Regions from separate parts of the Sodalis sp. RH16 genome, predicted to be linked through region 1. Evidence: predicted binding sites of a transcription regulator. Region 1 holds the regulator's gene; each other region holds the start of a gene.
The links. The regulator Fur, encoded in region 1, represses iron uptake genes when iron is present. The targets are predictions, from matches to a motif close to ATAATAATGAGAACNACTATCAA.

Region 1 (6,226 bases):
CACCTTTTCATCCAGCCTGACTTTTAATCCTACCCGCAATAACATGATGGCCGCTTTGGTCCGCATCTCCTGCCAGTCTACCCGATTAAATCCCAGGGTCCTTTTAACCGGCAATCGGCCGATAAACAGATTTTCCAACACGGTAAGTTCATCAATAACGCTCAGCTCCTGATATATAATACCAATACCCAGCTTTGCGGCTATTTTATGATCCAGTCTATTGTATTCAATATTATCAATGGTGATTTTACCCGCCGTCGGTTCATAAATGCCGGAGAGAATTTTCATCAGGGTTGATTTGCCGGCGCCATTTTCTCCCAATAACGCATGTATTTCATGGGTGAAGATTTCAAAATCAACGGATTTTAATGCCTGCACGGGACCGAAACTTTTAGCGATCCCTTCCATTTTAATATATGGCGCGGTCATATCACTCTCCGGCGTATGCATGTTATGCAGATTTAATCGCTATTTGTCGGGATTATTTCGTCACTAATATTGAATCCACGGTGACAATTTTAGGCTGGGCATTCAATGCTATCAGCTTTCCGGATTTAACCGAGTCCACCAAAATAGCGAGGCCGTTGGCGCCGATTTCCGCCGGGTTTTGCGCTACGGTTGCGGTCATCATTCCCTCGGAAACCATCTTACGGGCTTCCGGCACCCCGTCGGTGCCCACCACCAGGATATGTCCGGTTTGTCCGGCATTGGCCACCGCCTGGGCTACCCCCATTGCCATGGTATCGTTAGCGCAGTAAAACGCCTTGAGCTTGGGATTACGCTGCAGGACATTGGTGGCGACATCCAGCGCCTTGATGCGATCCCAATCCGCCGGCTGGCTGGCGACCAGTTTGATATTGCTGTCGGCTTTGAACGCTTGGGTGGCGCCGACACGGCGCGATTCACCGGAAGCATTGCCGGCCTTGCCTTCAATAATGGCCACGTCGCCGCCGTCTTTACCCAGTTTGCCAATAATGTATTTGGCCGCGCTGGCGCCGACGGTAACGTTATCAGTGGTAATGAAGGCTTCCACGTTGCCTTTGGCTTTGGTGAGGCTGTCCATATCGATTTTTTCATCGAGATTCACCAGGTGAATGCCTTGCTGATAGGCCTTGGCCACCGGGATAACCAGGTTTACCGAAGATAAAGGCGCAAAGGCGATGCCTTTATAATTTTTATTGGTCAAATCCTCGAACAGCTGTAATTGCGATTGAAAATCCCCCTCGGAGGGTGATGCGAAAATATCGACGGTTACACCCAGCTCCTTTGCCTTTTGCTCAACGCCTTGTTTCATTTCCACCCAATAGGGATTGGACAGGGTTTTCAATACGACGGCGTAATCGGCTGCCGCCCGGGCCGCCACGGTGGACAACATCAACCCGCAGGCCGCACTGCCGACAAATTTAATGAATTTATTCATTTTTTATCTCCAAGAGAGAATTATTTATAATCACGCTTCAGGTACTGGGTAATGGCACTGGTTTTTTCCAAATTTTTATTAGCTAAATCAATATCCTGCCTGGCTACCGAAACAAAAAACGCATCCAGCAGGGTCAATTGCAGAATACGGGCCGAGGCATTCCTGCCCAGCAGCGGCGTTTCCGGGGCCGGTGAACAGATGTTGAAATCCGCCAGCCGCGCTATGGCTGAATTGCTGCTGTGGGTAATGCAAATAATTTTCGCCCCGTTGTCCTTGGCAATTTCCACCACCCGCTTGAGATCGGTGGTGCGGCCCGAATGGGACACCACCAGCGCCGCATCGCCGGGCTGTAACAGGGATGCCGACATCATCATCAGGTGGGCATCGCGGAATGCGGTGCAGCGCAGGCCGATTTTCAGGAATTTGTGCTGAACGTCGGTACAAATTGAATTCGAGCCGCCGACGCCATAGAGTTCACGCTGGCGGGCATTGAAAAAACAGCGGGCGGCCTGCTGGATCTCCTGCGCATCGACAATGGCCTGTCCTTCAACGATGGTGCGTACCGTGAGGTTAAACACCTTATTCACCAGATCCTCCGGACTGTCATCCGGCGACAGTTCGGCGGTAATATCATGATCCGCATGATCAAAATATTCGACAATCGCGCTGCGAAGCTGCCGAAAACCGCTGAAGCCCAGAATTTTCGACACCTTGACAATCATGGCTTCCGACATGCCGAGGCTTTGCGCCACCTCTTTAATGCCGGAAATATGGCTAAGATTGCCTGGCGTTAAAAACCACTCCACGATCCGGCTTTCATTTTCGGTCATCCCTTCTTGCTTGATGCGAAGATAGGGAGCGATGCCGATACCTCGGGGCATGGCGCCGTTCAGTTCCGATTCAGTCATTTTCAGCTCTCTGATTATCATTGCTGACGGCACTATATCAACATAGGATGCATAACAAATATGCAGCATACTTCACGTTTTAAAATAATTTATAAAGTTGGTGCTTTTTGTAAAAGTAATGCCGGACATTGCTCATGGCGCCGTGGAAACGACACCGAAGCCTTACGAATAAAATATTATTGTAATACAATAGGTAACATGTATTTTTAGCGAAGATTCTTTTTCGCTTGTGGATTTGAACAGCAGGAATGAGAATTGATGGGTGTGTGATTGTTTTAAATATTTATAATAAATTTTAATTCGTGAAGTTTCTTTTGCTGATGCGATTCCACGGCGCAGGCTCAACGGGCTGTGGCCGCCTGGCCGGCATGAAGGGGCTGAGGAGCGAATGGAGTGAAAGAATCAACGGCAGCGGGATAAGAAACGGGGCGGCATCAGTCCAGGTGCCATCGGCAATTTGCGGAATAACCAAAACCACCCGTTTCAGCAGTGGTTTTCAAGCTTTGAACGATGCCCGGTGTCGCTATGGTTACTCTTTAAGGCTGTGCACCGCTTCGTCAACATCATGATCGTGCAGGGTCTCATCCTCACGGCAATTGCCGACTTCACAATGGCCATAAAGATATAAACTGTGATTAGTGAGTTTGATATTGTGTTTTTTAGCGATATCCCGTTGGCGCGCTTCGATAAACTCGTCACGAAATTCAATGACCTTGCCGCAATCAAGGCAGATCAGGTGGTCGTGATGATGTTGCTGCGTCAGTTCAAAAACGGATTTACCGCCTTCGAAATTATGGCGGGTGACGATCCCGGCGTCATCAAACTGATTCAGTACGCGATAAACGGTGGCTAAACCAATCTCCTCACCCATATCGATCAGTTTTTTATAGAGATCCTCCGCACTGACGTGATGGCATTCCGGATCTTGCAGCACTTCCAGAATTTTAAGTCTGGGAAGTGTGACTTTCAGGCCGGCCTTCTTCAATGCAATATTATTGTCAGTCATGCGGGTTTAGTCCTGTTGCTTTGATAATTTGATTGTAGGCTAATGTAGCCTATAACAATGGTCGGCCTGAAAAATGTAACGCCGTCTCATTATAGGACTGCCTGTGTAAAATGAAAACCGCGGCCTTTTTACAATGATAGTCTGTTTAAGGTGAGGCAAGTTTTATCACATTTCATTAAAATCGGTCTAACCGCCAGGCTATTGTACTGCTTTGTGGATGAAAGTTAAAAACTTGTATCTATCGATTTGAAAGGAATTATATATCAACAGCTTCAACCGGCCGTCAACGCTATGGACGGCACGGGTTTAGCCGGGAAACCCGGCGGCGGCTCAGCCGAGCTTGAGTTCGGCGCTGATTTGTTTTACCCAGGCGTCCACGCGGTCATTGGTCAGCTCTGGCTGGCGATCTTCGTCTATGGCCAAACCGATAAAATGCTTATCGTCCGCCAGACCCTTCGATGCTTCAAAATGGTAGCCGGCGGTAGGCCAATGACCCACGATGGTGGCGCCATGGGGTTCGATGATATCGCGAATGGTGCCCATGGCATCACAAAAATATTCGGCGTAGTCTTCCTGATCGCCGCAGCCGAACAGCGCTACCTGTTTTCCCGTGAAATCAATGTCTTCCAATGTGGGGAAAAAGTCGTCCCAGTCACATTGCGCTTCGCCGTAATACCAGGTGGGAATGCCCAGCAGCAGGGTGGAGAATTGTTCCAGGTCCTCTTTGCTGCTTTTGGCAATGTCATGCACTTCGGCAACATCGGCGCCCAGCTGCTTTTGAATCATTTTGGCAATATTTTCGGTATTGCCGGTGTCACTGCCAAAAAAAATGCCTACGCTTGCCATGAATTTGAAAACCTCTTAAATATTAAGGATATGGTTTACCAGACGATCAACCGGCTTTTCGGGAAATAATCGTGCAATAATAGCAGACCCTCACAGCGGGAGAAACTCGTTCAACCGGAGTTTTATCGCAAAAGCCGGTCTTTTCCGGTCCCGGACGGCGAGCCCGGCCTTAATCTTCCTTGCCGGCGGCATCCTGATGCCGTTCCAATTCGGCCAGCAGGATTTGTTCAATCAGCTCGCTGCGGGAGAGAGCGTGCTGAAAAGCCAGCTCGTTTAATGCAGCCACCGCCTGCGCATTGATTTTTAACTCAACCCGGCGCAGACCCCGCACCTTGTCCCGGCGCAATTGATTGCGTTTATTGATTCGCAATTGTTCATCACGGGAAAGCGGGTTGGTTTTCGGGCGCCCCGGGCGTTTTTCATCGATAAACAAATCCAGGGTGGTGCGGTCCGTTTGTTCTTTTGCCATAAGTCGTGAAGGGATTGTGCATCCAAAAGCGGGCGGGTAAGTCCTTGCCGGTAAACATAGCAAGCCATATTACCCCACCCCGGTGATAAACGACAATGATTAACACTGCCGGATGGGTAAACCGGCCGGTCGCGGCTAGCTCCCCAGGGAATCCGCCAGAAACCGCACAACGGCGCGCAGCGTCGCTTCAGGCTTTTGGGCATGCACCCAATGGCCCGCGCCGGCCACCACGTGGGCCCGCGCCCGTGGAAACTGCCGCCGGATGGCTTCGCTGTACTCCTCCTTCACATAGGGGGAGAGGCCGCCGCGGATAAATAATACCGGCCCGTCCCAGGGCGGTATTTCCTTCCAGCCGATAAGCGCCGGATAGTTTTCCCATAATGCATCGATATTGAATCGCCACGCGCCCTGGGAAAAGGATTTCAATAAGAACTGAATAGTGTCCTTATCGTCGATATCCTGTTCCATCAGCAGCGCCGCCTCGCTACGCTGCGCCGCTCCCGCCTTCTCCACCCGTCTGAGGGCGGCGAATACCGGGTCGTGATGACGGGTGGGATAGGCCACCGGCGCGATATCAATCACCACCAGCGCGGCGATGCGATCCGGCATCAGCGCCGACAGCGCCATAGCCACCTTGCCCCCCATGGAGTGGCCGATAATGATGCATTTCCCCAATTGCAATTCGTCAAGCAAGGCCGCCACATCCCCGCTCATGGCGCCATAACCGGCCTCGTCGTCGTGGGGCGAAAGGCCGTGATTGCGCAGATCGATTTGCAGGGTGGCATGATTTTCCCCCAGCGCGCGCGCCAGTACGCCCAGATTGTCCAAACTGCCGAACAGGCCGTGCAGTAATACCACCGGCAAAGCGTTTCCCGGTTGCCGGGCCGGTTGCAAACGATAATGTAATTTCATCCCGATCCTCGTGTCGACAGCAAAGGCGACTAGCGTATCATGAGGTATTGACGCCTGCGCCGCAAAAAAGGGTATCAATCCCCGCATCGCCGTCGGGGAAATTCCGACTTTATGCCAAAGCCGGATACTAGCGCTGTTCGCGGGGCCGGTTTAGCTTGTATAATCCTGTTGATTGATTTAAGAGAAGAAAGCCCCCGGATAAAGATGAAAACAATCGAACTCGACGAAGACCTCTACCGTTTTATTGCCAGCCACACCCAGCATATCGGCGAAAGCGCCTCGGACATCCTGCGCCGGATGCTGAAATTTTCTCCCCAGGCCAATGAGCCCGTCCGTCCGGCATCCGCCGCGCCGGCAAAAACGGAAGCCTCGACCCCGGCCCGGGATCGCGTCAGGGCGATGCGTGAATTATTGCTCTCGGACGTCTATGCTGAACAAAACAAGGCGGTAGAGCGTTTCATACTGGTGCTGTCCACCCTTTATTCCTTGTCGCCCGCCGATTTCTCCGAAGCGGCGGACGTGCTGCGCGGCCGTACCCGGACCTATTTTGCCGGCGATGAGCACACATTATTGCAAAACGGCAGCCATACTAAACCTAAGCAGGTGCCGGGAACGCCCTACTGGGTTATTACCAATACCAACACCGATCGTAAACGGGGTATGGT
Region 2 (6,226 bases), 1.1 Mb from region 1:
ATGCATGAAGGCATGACCGGCGATCCCTCTATCCTGTACATCAAGACCGTACTGGATCTGTTCACCTCGGCCATTTTCGCGACGATATTGGGCTATGCGGTAGTGGTCATCGCCATCCCGCAGTTGGCTATCCAGCTCGCGCTGGCTACGCTGGCCGCATTTATCCTGCCCATGACCACCCCTGATATGATGTTGGACTTTTCCGCCGCCGGCGGCCTTATCATGCTGGCCACCGGCCTGCGGATATGCGGTATCAAGCTGTTCCCGGTGGCCAATATGCTGCCAGGGCTGTTTCTTATCATGCCGTTCTCCTTTCTGTGGGCAACCTATATCGCCTGAAAAATCCAGTTCCGGCGGAACGCGTGTTAAAGGGAGACCGCGGCAGTGGGGCCGGAGCGGCCATAGTCGGCCGCGAAGCGCCCCATGCCACGGTAGGCCCGCTACCTCCGACGTACAGCGGGCCTGTCAATGGGAGACCGGGGCAAATCAGAAATCGATATTCATCCCCACCTGGAAACTCCGGCCCGGCATCACCGCCAGCGCTTTATCATAGGCATCCTGATTGCTGCTTTCGGTAAGATCCCTGCTGCTGAGGTAATCCCAGTATTTGCGGTCGGTAATATTGTATACGCCGCCGCTCAGCTTCACGTTCTTCGCCACTTGCCAATACCCGGTCCAGTCCAGCAGGCCATAGCCCGGCACGTTCATATATTCAGTGGTGGCATCGGTGATGGCCGTACCGCTGTTGCTGTAGGTTTCCCGGTTGGTATCGGTAGCGCGTTTACCGTGCACAAAGGTCGCGGTCAGCGCGGTACCGTAGCGTTTCGCCGGATCATCCCAGGCTACCCCGACGATAGCCTTCATCGGCGCTACGCTGTCGATATCCACATATTTATCGCCGAGATAACTGGATTTGGATTTACCTTCGTTATAGCCAAAGGCCAGGGTTGCGCTCAAACCATTAACCTCTTCGAACCAGGTGCCGAAATTGACCTTGACGCTGGTTTCCCCACCGTAGATGTATGCCTTATCACGGTTTTCAGCCTCATAGGTGATGTAGATATTCGACGGAACGTTGGTAAAGGCTTCCGGATTGCCGGAACGGGTGTAGCGGTTATAGGCGATGAAATTTTTATAGGTATTGTAGAAAACGGAGGTATGCATCGTCACCCCGTCAGCCACCTCTCCTTTTACTCCCCACTCCAGGTTGTTGCTGGTTTCGGTTTTCAGGTCGGGATTCCCGATCAGGGCATATTGTGACGTGCCGGCATAACTCGACCCCAGATTCCAGGAACTGTACAGCTGGCTGGGATTCGGGAACTGTGCGCCTCGTTTATACTGCAAATAGGTCATCAGGCGCGGCGTAAGATCATATTGAAAAACCAGTGACGGCAATACCTGAGTGTCAGAATTACTCTTGCCATACAGCGACGCCAGTTCAGACTCGTCCAAGGCCGTGCTGCCGCTGGCCAGGCTGGAAAGATTCTGCGGTTTGGTGGACTGATGAGCCACCCGTACGCCGGGAATAATGGCAAAATGCTTACCGCCAAGATCAAAGTTGATTTGATCTTGGGCAAAGGCCCCCAGCGCAGTGGTTTTGCTGTCCGCCTGGGGTTGCATAATGATGTTATAAACACTCTGGGCGGGCACCTGGGTGAAGGGCCGTTTCGTGGTTGTCAGGCTGGCGTTCACCCCGGCGCTCAGGTCATGGCGCCCCAGGGTTTTGGCCAGCGCATTATTAAAACCTACGGTATCCGTATCGTAATTGGATAAGACCGTTTCCATGCTGGTGGTGCTTTCAGGCATATAAGTCCAGTCATGGGCCTCAGTATGCTGGTAATAGAGCTTCGAAGACATGCTGTCGATAATGTCGTTAAACGGCGTCCAGTCGTCTTTCAGGCTGACGCCGTAGCGGCGGGTCTGGCTGGTCTGATCCGTGGTGCCGATAATGGCGCTTCCCGCTGAATTCCAGCCATCATAATGGGTGTGGTTGGTCTTATTATAATAATCGAAAGTCCCGGTCAGTTTATGCTGATCGTTGGGCTGCCAGATACCGGACGTCATAAAGGCATCGGAATGCCAGTTGGCCGGATAGGCATCCACGGTACCGCTGTTATTGCGGGTCTGCTGACCATCCCGGCGGCTGTAAACAAAGATCCCGCGTAACGTTTCGTCGCCGCCGGCGGCGGTAATGCCGTTATGCCAGCTGCGATTGGAAGAATCATAATCGCTCTGGTAGCCAAAATAGGTTTGCCGGGTGGGGGAAAGATAATAATCAGCAGACTTTGGGTTAAAAGAGACGGCCCCGCCAATATAAATATTGGGGTTATCAATGGAGGTCGCGCCGGACTGAATATCCACGTTGCCATACATATAGGGGTCGATATAATCGCGGCCGATACCGAACGTATTTAATCCTGCGCGACCGACGTAACCGCGGCTGGTGGCATCCGGCTGCGGAATACCGTCCACATCGATGCCGACACGGTTGCTCTCAAGCCCGCGGATATTATAGCCGGTGTAACCGCCGCGATCGAAGCCGCTTTTTCCGGCGCCGGATCCGCCGCTGGCACCCGTGGCGCTGATAAGCGGCTGATAGCGCATGATAGTGCCGAAATCAGTGCCGCCGTTTTTTTGCAGCTCGGCGGCGCTCAGGGTTGTCTGGGACCCGGCCTTATTTTTGATACGCGGCGCGGTGACGGTAAGCGTTTCCTGGTTTTGCTGTTTAATAGCCGATTGTTCCGGCGCGGCCGGTTTATTGTTCTCTTTGGCCGTAGCGTCCTGTGTATTAAGAATAAGGGCGTCATTATTGTCGGCATAACTTTCCGTTGATAATACGCTTACAATGGCACCGGTTAATACGCTCGTCAGAAAGAATTTATTGAAATTGACGCGCATCCTTTTTTTACTTGGCGGAAGCATATAATTCTCTCACAATCTATAGTGATTATAGGGTGCTCAGCCATTGCTATCAGTATTGAAATTACCATTCCCAAAAAAATTAAAATCTCTTATCAAGATAAAGGTTATTTTGTTATTGCCACAATTATTAAAAGGATAATGGCAATATTTCTCTACGTCCGGTGATGGCCGGCAAGATCTATTTTATAAATGACGTGTCTGAGATGAAAGATAGTAATGATAATGATTTTCAATATCAATCTCAAAGACGATTTTTTTACGCTTACCGTTTTCTTGCCGTTACTTATCGATAAAACAACAATGGTTACATTCAGACATCATTTGTGATGTATCCGGCGCTGGTGCCCTCTCGCTGGCAGAGGCCTACCGATCCGCTTCGGCTGCCAGCCGCGGTATCAGCAGCCGCAATGCCTGTAATAGATTATTGGCCCAAAAACGGCCGTCCACCGTCAGGCGCATACAGGAAGAGTCGTCCACGATAAGCCCCGCCCGCTGCCACTGGCTCAGCAGCGGGCGCAAGGCACCGCTGTGGTCGGTCAAGGCGGATAGCGCCACCCGGCCGGTTTCGATGCCGCCCTGAAGCTGGTGCTGCCAGGGTTCAGGCGCATGGGGGGCCGTCATCATGGCGATGGGTTTTTCTCCTAGCCGAACCCGCTGATAGTAGCGTTCCAGATTACGTTCCAGCATATAGGCCTGTCCGTCTAGGCTGCCGCCGGCGCCGCTGCCCAACGCCAGGTAATCCGCGCCCTGCTTGATCAGCAGGTTGTACAAATTACGTTCACGACTGGTCTTCGCCCAGTGGCTGTTGCTTAGCTGATGCCACCCCTGCCCGGCCAGCACATCGGCGCCGGCACGGTAAAAGGCCAATCGCTCCGTCACATCCGGCAGGGTGGTCCGTCCATTTTCCACCGCTTTATACAGCGGCGTGCCGGCCAATACATTCAGGGCATACAAATCCACGCCATCCAAGGGTAATTCACTGATAATCTTCAGGTCATCCCGCCAGCCCGACAATGTTTGCCCCGGCAGCCCGAACAGAAGATCGCACACCACCGCCGCCCGATCGCGCCGGCACAGCCGTTCAAGGAACGCGATGGCCGTCTCGCCATCGGAGATGCGCCCCATCCGGCGGCGGATGCGGGTGTCGAATGTCTGGATGCCGATGGAGAATCGGTTGACGCCCGCATCCAGACAGGCATCCAGGCGTTCATCATCAACATTGAGGACACGGCCTTCGACGGTAATTTCGCAATCCGGCGCCAGGGGCAGACTGTGGCGAATGCGGCGAATCACCCTGTTCAACTCGGCGGCGGTGAGCGCGGTGGGCGTACCGCCCCCCAGATAGACCCCGTGGATGGGTGCGGACTGGTGCAACGGGCTGTCCGCTTCCAGCTGCAGTTCACTCAGTAAACATTCGGTATAGACGGCGGTACTGTCCGATTTCAACGGATTTTGATAAAACCCGCAAAACGAGCAATGGGTGGCACAGAACGGAATATGGATATAAAGCAGACGCTTACGCGCCGGCAGCGTGCGTTGCTGTAATTGCCGCCATCCCTGGCTGATACTGTCGCCGTCCAGCGGGCGTTGATTGCGCCAGGGCATCGCCATCACCCGGTTATCGAACGGCTGTTGGCCTTCTCGGGCAAAGAAAGGGGTTAAATCCATCGACATCTTGTTATCCGATCATATTTTATGGAAATTGAATGATAATCATTATTATTAATATCCCTGATTGCAAGAGGATTCTCCTTCAACCGGGCGCTAAAATGCCCTTTATTGATCTGAGATACTTTTCACGCCGCGACGGAGCCTTGCACGCTCCATGACAAGAATAGACTGATAATCTAAGAGCTTAGCTAAAGCGCATGTTACGGTTTTTTAGCGTTATCACGACACTCTCCTGTCGATATCCCCACTGATTTCTTACGATGGCCGAGATTGACAATGATAATTGTAATCATTATCATTAAAATTATTATCTTGAAACATTCCCATAACATTTGCCTTTTTTTACTGTCGGCGTTGCCCTCGGAGGCTGCCGGTTAATGATATTCATTGAGCCATTTACCGTCCGTTGCGACGGTCCCTATGAATAAAGGACGTTGTCATGAACCATCGCTATCAGACCTATCTGCAACTCAAAGCGCTGCATCCGCATAAATACGCCCGCGATGTGGCGCGTTTGATGAATATCAGCGAGGCCGAGCTGACCCATGCCCGCGTCGGTACCGAAGCCAGACGGCTTCGCCTTGATGTGCCCGCGATGCTGGCGGCCCTGGAGGCCGTGGATGAGACCAAGTCCATTACCCGTAATGAGTACGCGGTACATGAACAGATTGGCCGTTATCAGCACTGGCGGATAGGTGAGCACGGCGGGCTGGTGCTCAATCCGCGGGGGTTGGATCTGCGACTGTTTCCCGCGCAGTGGGCCAGCGCATTTTTTGTCAACGAGCAAACGGCGCGGGGTGAGCGTCAAAGCATTCAGTTTTACGATGGTCACGGCGACGCGGTGCTGAAAGTCTATGCCACCGCGCAGACCCGCATGGCGGACTGGGATCGATGCATCGGCCGGTTCTCCTCGGCGGACAATCCGCCGCTGGTCCTCGCTCCCCCGCCCGCCGCCAATGAACAGGCCGAGGCCCCGCCGCAGCTGGAGCGGGAGTGGCGGGAGATGACCGACGTCCATCAGTTTTTCAACCTGCTCAAGCGGCATAACCTGACGCGCCAGCAGGCGTTCCGCGCCGTATCCGAAGATCTGGCCTGCCGGGTGGACAACCAGGCGCTGAGGGAAATTCTTGAGGCGGCGCGGCAGGACGGCAACGAAATCATGATTTTTGTCGGCAACCGGGGCTGCGTGCAGATCTTTACCGGCGTGATAGAGAAAGTGACCCCCTGGCAGAACTGGATCAACGTCTTTAACACCGAGTTTACCCTGCACCTGATGGAAGACCGGATCGCGGAAAGCTGGGTCACCCGCAAACCCACCGGCGGCGGCGTGGTCACCAGCCTGGAACTGTTTGCCGCCGACGGCACGCAGATAGCACAGCTTTTCGGCCAGCGCAGCGAAGGACAGCCGGAGCAAACGCGGTGGCGGTCGCAAATCGGGTTATTGACCGCCCGGGGAGCGGCGGCATGAAAGGCTGGCTGCTGGTCCTACTGGCGTTGCCCTGCTCCCTGCTGGCGGCGCCGCGTATCGTCACCATCGGCGGCGATGTCACCGAAATCGTGTTTGATCTCGGCGCCGGCGACGAAGTCGTGGCGCGGGACAGCACCAGTCTGCAGCCGGAAAAGGTGAAGACTT
Region 3 (6,226 bases), 1.1 Mb from region 1:
TTCATCAGATCGAGCTGCGTGGTGCCGCCGGCGATGAATCGGCTGTTGACGCCGCCCGCCTGTGCGATGGCATCATCAATATTCAGCGCCCGATGATAATTGAATTCATTCATACCGACTCCCGCTTGATGTCCTCTGCCGCCTCTTTAACGGCATCGACGATATGGGGATATGCCCCGCAGCGGCAAATATTGCCGCTCATGTATTCGCGGATTTCCCCATCGGAACCGGTGTGGCCCTCTTTGATGCAGGCAATGGCCGACATGATTTGTCCGGGGGTGCAGTATCCGCACTGGAAGGCATCGTGTTTTAAAAAGCTGGCCTGAACCGGATGCAGCGTGCCGTCGCTCTTGGCCACGCCTTCGATGGTGGTGACTTGCCGGTTATGCGCCTGCGCCGCCAGGGTAAGGCAGCTTAATACCCGCTCCCCGTCAAGATGCACCGTACAGGCTCCGCATTGCCCCTGATCGCAGCCTTTCTTGGTGCCCGTCAGCGCCAGATGCTCTCTCAGTACGTCAAGCAGCGTCACGCGGGGATCCAGCGTGACGTCAAAATCTCTATTATTTACATTGAGATGCAACGGGATGTTTTTAGCCATGATGGTCTTCCAGTCAGGATAAAATTGAATGATTGCCGCAATGCTTAAAACGAAGGGAAACAACAGATGGTGACAAGTAACGCCGTGCTGAGATCCTAAGTGTATATGCAGTTTTCACCGGCCGGGTTGCCTGTTATTGCAATTGTCTTGCCTGATTTTTGTTTTTTTGCTTTCCCGGCGCGGCAGGCCTCGCCCCACGCCGGGCCCACGGCCTGTCCGCGCCGCGGGTGTGAAATGCGCTTCGTATCAACTATAATGACTTATCAAAAGGGAAAAATATATTAAGGAAATATGAATGAAAATAATGATGTGTTAGCTCGGTATAACCGGATGACGGGTATATTCATTTAATCTGAAAGTGAGTGCAGACATGTCGGAATTAATGAGCGTCATTGATAAACGAAATAAAAAAATGATAGGCATTATTAATCGGCTGATTTCCGGGGACGGCGTATTCACCACCCGAATGCCCGAAATTAATTTTATACGCTCCTCAAAGCATATTCCGCGCAGCGCGGTAATGTATGAGCCATCCATTGTTATCATTCTGCAGGGAAAAAAGATCGGCACCATGGGTGAACGGCTTTTTATTTATGACAAAAATGAATATCTTACCCTGACCATTCCAATGCCGTTTGAATGCGAGACGATAGGCTCGCCGGACGAGCCGCTGATTGGCATCCTTATCAAGGTGACCCCTACGCTCATTACGGAAATATTATTACAGATGGATAATCCTTCCTTAAGCGGCGAGGATATCGAATTCATTTCAACCCAATCCCTAACCATGCATCAGTCAGGCATTCTGGTGAGATTGGTGGAAAGCCTTGAGCATAATGAACCGGCCAGAATACTGTCGCAAAATATCCTGCGGGAGTTTCTGTATAACATTCTAATGGAAAAAAGCGGCGATAATCTCAAATTTTTGGCCCTGAATAAAGGAAGGCATGGCCAGATAGCCAAGGTATTAAGCCAGATGCACGCCCATTACGCGAATAATTTCGATATGGCCGATCTGGCTAAAGAGAGCGGAATGAGCGTGTCGGCTTTTCATTCCCATTTCAAGGCCATTACCCATTCCACGCCGCTGCAATATCTTAAGGAGATCCGCCTGCATAAAGCGCGCCTGATGATGCTGCATGATAATATGACCGCCTCCCGGGCCGCCAGCATCGTCGGTTACAGCAGCAATTCCCAGTTCAGCCGGGAATTCAAACGGCTGTTTGGCGATGCGCCCACCATCGATTCCGCCAAAACGAAAAGAATCTGGCTCAAGGAGAAAAGCGGATGAATGCAGGCCGACCGGAACAGGGCGGCAGCGGGTTAACTTCCGGTTTTATTTGAGCATGTCCGCCAGTTCATCCGCGCCCTTGTCAATGCCCACCTTCGCGGCGCTCAGCGAACCGACGCTGGCGCCGACGTTGAGGGCATTGGGATACTGTTTGGCGACATAGGCGTTAAGCAGGCGGCGGGTTGAAGCATCCGAAATTTCCACGGCGTAGTTCACGGAGCCGTTCATCAACCCCTCCTTGCCGCGAATGGACTGAACGATGTTATAGGGGCCGCCGGCCAAATCGAACTTGGTAAAGGTACCGATCACCGGCGTGGTGGTCTTGGCGCCGGTGAGCGTCAGTTTTACCCGCAGAGTATCCAAAGAGGGGATGGTGACTTCCCTGAAACGGGCCCGCAGTTTTTCACTGAACTGATTTTGCATGTAGTGGACCAGCGCTTGCCGGTCTGACGGGTCCATATCGCCAAACTGGTTGTCCGGACCCTGATAGAGGGCAACGGGTTCAATAATGATGCTGGTGTATTTTTTCCAGTCAACCGGCTCCGCGTAACGGTAGGGAATGCGATACGATGCTTCATCGGTGTTGGGTCTTAACCGGGAAGATGAGTCAAGATTTTGATAGCGGGCGGGGGGCGTTGATGAACACGCCGCCAAGGCGATGCACAGAATAAGAAGCGCGGGTCGAGATTTCCTGAAGGTTGTTTGCATTTGAACGGCCCTATTATGAAAGAAGACAATGATGGCTATTTTTTATTAATGAACCAAACTGTACGGTTTAGTTTTGCATTGATATGATTTGTTTGTCAAGAAAATGTACACTTGAGTTTATTTATGTCGCAGGAGAAACCATGAAGGTTCGAACGCAGGCCCGCCGCGAGGCCATTGTTGAGGCTGCCGCCCGGCTCTTTCAGGAAATGGGCTATGAACGCGCGTCGATGAATGAATTGTCCAAACGCCTGGGCGGCTCCAAAGCCACCCTGTACAGCTATTTTTCGTCCAAAGAGGAGCTGTTCACCGCCGTTATCCATGCCTATGCCACTCAGCACCTGACCGAGGCAGCGGAAGAGTTGACGGCTTACGACGATAAGACGGAAACGCTGGAAGACAAACTGATGCGTTTCGGAAAGCGGATGTTGAAGGTATTGGTAAACGACAACAGTGCGTTATCCGTTTATCGCATGGTCGTGGGAGAGGCCGGGCATTCCGATATCGGGACGCTGTTTTATGAGTCCGGTCCCAGGGCAAGCATTGAAAAATTATCGGCATTGCTGGCCGGCGCCATGGATCGTGAGGAGCTGCGGGTGGGCGATCCCTATATCCGGGCATTGCAGTTTCTGGCGCTGTTGACCGCCGAGACCGAAGTCCGCATCTATCAGCGTCAGTCCCAGCCGGTCAGCCTTGCCAGAATCCATGAGATGACCCGCTGCGCGGTGAATCTATTTCTGTATGGCGCAGCACCGCCGGCGCGCCCGGCGCCGGCAAACCTGAAATAACCCAGAGCGATAATCAGCCGCTGGCGTGTTAAGGAGAATAACCGGCATCATGGCGATGCCGCGATTATTCCTCAAAGGTGTTGAAATACCTTTGCGGCGTTTCCCCTAGGGTTCGCCTGAACATGGCGATAAAGGCGCTGCCGTTGAAATAGCCCAGCCGCTGGGCTATCTCCTCGATGGTGCGGCCCTGCGCCATCAAACTGATGGACTCCATGATTTTGAGCTGTTGCCGCCATTGGGAAAACGTCAGGCCGGTATCATGGCGAAACAGCCGGGACAGCGTGCGCGGCGTGGCGCCGACCCCGGCGCTTAGCTGGTCCAACGTATCCTCGTTACCCAGGTCCGCCGTTAATATCCGGGTAACGGCGCACAAACGGCGCTCGCGGGGAAAGGGGAGGAAACCCGCCGTGGCCGGCGCGGCGGCGCTGAGTTCATGAAACAGCAGCGGCAGCATCAGCCGGTGGCGCTGATAATTGATTTCCCCCGGTTCGTCGGGGGGCGTCAGCGCCTCAATGAGGTAGTGCACCATCTTCGAGATGAGAATGACGCAATAATCCTCCACCTGCTTGTGGCCGGGATTTTCCGGTAAATAGAGGTTGTGGGTTACGGCATCGCCCAGCGCATGGATCTGGTGCGGCAATTCCGAGGGGATCCACAGCCCCCGATAGGGCGGCAGCGTCCATATGCCGGTGGCGGTGTGAATTTTGATCGAGCCCCGGCTGGCGTAGGTGAGCTGGGCCGTTTTATGGGAATGCCATACTTCGGATTGCAAATGCGCGTAGCGATAGGATATAAACGAAACGCACTCCCCGGCGGAGGCCGCGGGGACGGACGGGCGAACAGCGGGTAACCCCGCCTCTGCAAGGCTCGCGTTGTTCTTCATGATCGGGGATATTTATCCTTAACGGTATTGTGCTGCTGATTCATCACATCCTCTTTGGTACCGGCCGGCGGCGGTGTTGTTTCACACCGCCGCCCCGGCGCCGGAAAGCCCCTTCAAGAGCGCTCCTGGAATAATCCGCTGAATAATGCCTGAAATTTTTGTCCGGCGGCGCAGGTTTTAGGACAACTTTCGTCCTGAAAAAAGGGTGGCGCCGGAACACACCTTACAACGGACAACCTTCACCTTTCAATAAGAAGAAAAATCATTATCATTCGCCTTCAAGTCTAGGCTGTGACAACGGGCCGCAGAGTCTGTACGCCAGTGAGCATTCTTTTCTTAAACAGGCAGGAATCAGGCAGGGTTGAAGGCATGAGTAAGTTAACATCAAGGCAATCCGGGGGGTTCCGGCCCCGGCGGCAATGGACGGTAGGATTTAAATTAAGCGCACTGGCCCTGGCGCTGGCCGGCGCACCGGCATTCGGCGCCGAGCAGACCGGCGGCGAGGGCAATACAGCCAGCGTGATGGTCGTGACCGGTAAACCTGACGGTACGTCAATACCGGTGGCGAAATCGGCGACGGGCGCCACCAAGACCGATACTCCCCTCCTTGAAATCCCGCAATCCGTCTCGGTGGTGAACAAGGAACAGATGACGGCGCAAAACGCCCAGACCGTCGCCCAGGCGCTGCGTTATACCGCGGGGGTGCGATCCGAAATCCGCGGGGATTCCACCGCCGGCGCGCCTTACCTGTTTAGCCGGGGCTTTTATCTGGAACAATTCCTCGACGGTTCGAGAATGCCCAGCGACACCAGTTTCGGCTATGCCATTGCCAATTTTGATCCCTACGGGCTGGAACGTATCGAAATCCTGCACGGACCGGCTTCCGTTCTTTACGGACAGGTGAATCCCGGCGGCGTGGCGAATCTGGTGAGCAAGCGTCCCACCGCGACGCCGGTACATGAGGTTTTTACCACCATCGGCAGCCACAATCGCTACCAGGCCGGTTTTGATCTGGGGGGAAAACTCACCGATGACGGCAGGCTGCTTTATCGGCTTACCGGCACGGGACTGGACAGCGATACCCAGGTGAAGGATACCCGGCAGAAACGGCTGTATATCGCCCCCGCCGTGACCTGGCGGCCCAATGACGATACGTCTCTGACGATACTGGCCAAATACCAGCGCGATCCCGACGTCGGCTATTATAATTTCGTCCCGGCGGCGGGCAGTCTGTTCAACGCCGCCGACGGCAAGATATCACCCCATACCAATATGGGCGCGCCGGGCTTCGATAATCACTCCAGAACGCAATATTCGGTAGGCTACGAATTTGAACACCGCCTGAATAATGTTTTCATCCTGCGGCAGAATACCCACTACAGCTATGTCAAAGATGATTTGGATAACGTATTCAGCAACGGCTTTGCGGCGGGATCCGACGATACGGTGAATCGCTATGCGTTTTTCAATGATGAGCATGCCAAGGTTTTCACCATCGACAATCAGGTATTGGCGGATTTCGATACCGGTCCGGTATCCCATACCCTGCTTACCGGCGTGGATTTCCAGCGCATTTTATACCGGGAAACCGTAGGGCTGGGGGCCGCGCCGACGCTGAATGTCTTCTCGCCGGATTATGGCGATATCGCCGCCCCGGCCACGTCATCGGACGATTTTATCCGGCAAAAACAGCTCGGGGCCTATAGCCAGGATCAGATGAGCTTCGGCAACTGGCGCTACCTGTTGGGCGTGCGTGAAGATTGGGCGGACGCCGACGATGTCAATCCCGTCACCGCTTCCTCCACCGCGCAGTCTTCCCGTGCCTTCACCTGGCGCACCGGGCTGGTTTACCTGTTTGACAACGGTATTGCGCCTTATGCCAGTTTCGCCAAGTCCTTTACTCCTCAGGTGGGCGAGCTTTATGGCGGCGGTATGGCGAAACCCACCACCGCCAATCAGTA

Region 2: the regulator Fur is predicted to act here: its motif matches at 3,133-3,155, upstream of ACL2XJ_RS20340 (TonB-dependent receptor domain-containing protein).
Region 3: the regulator Fur is predicted to act here: its motif matches at 4,515-4,537, upstream of ACL2XJ_RS20275 (TonB-dependent siderophore receptor).

The regions. Positions count from the first base shown of each region.
Region 1 covers NZ_CP178737.1:3,294,567-3,300,792, forward strand. Annotated here, with positions in the region: gene alsA (D-allose ABC transporter ATP-binding protein AlsA) at 1-429, opposite strand, end outside; gene alsB (D-allose transporter substrate-binding protein) at 482-1,420, opposite strand; gene alsR (transcriptional repressor AlsR) at 1,441-2,328, opposite strand; gene fur (ferric iron uptake transcriptional regulator) at 2,858-3,334, opposite strand; gene fldA (flavodoxin FldA) at 3,665-4,180, opposite strand; gene ybfE (LexA regulated protein) at 4,350-4,649, opposite strand; gene ACL2XJ_RS15200 (alpha/beta fold hydrolase) at 4,785-5,561, opposite strand; gene seqA (replication initiation negative regulator SeqA) at 5,766-6,226, shown strand, end outside.
Region 2 covers NZ_CP178737.1:4,439,382-4,445,607, reverse strand. Annotated here, with positions in the region: gene ACL2XJ_RS20345 (DUF554 domain-containing protein) at 1-339, shown strand, start outside; gene ACL2XJ_RS20340 (TonB-dependent receptor domain-containing protein) at 487-2,898, opposite strand; gene hutW (heme anaerobic degradation radical SAM methyltransferase ChuW/HutW) at 3,286-4,596, opposite strand; gene ACL2XJ_RS20330 (hemin-degrading factor) at 5,033-6,061, shown strand; gene ACL2XJ_RS20325 (heme/hemin ABC transporter substrate-binding protein) at 6,058-6,226, shown strand, end outside.
Region 3 covers NZ_CP178737.1:4,420,974-4,427,199, forward strand. Annotated here, with positions in the region: gene ACL2XJ_RS20245 (FAD binding domain-containing protein) at 1-113, opposite strand, end outside; gene ACL2XJ_RS20250 ((2Fe-2S)-binding protein) at 110-598, opposite strand; gene ACL2XJ_RS20255 (AraC family transcriptional regulator) at 969-1,889, shown strand; gene ACL2XJ_RS20260 (DUF3313 family protein) at 1,935-2,597, opposite strand; gene ACL2XJ_RS20265 (TetR/AcrR family transcriptional regulator) at 2,738-3,382, shown strand; gene ACL2XJ_RS20270 (AraC family transcriptional regulator) at 3,447-4,265, opposite strand; gene ACL2XJ_RS20275 (TonB-dependent siderophore receptor) at 4,635-6,226, shown strand, end outside.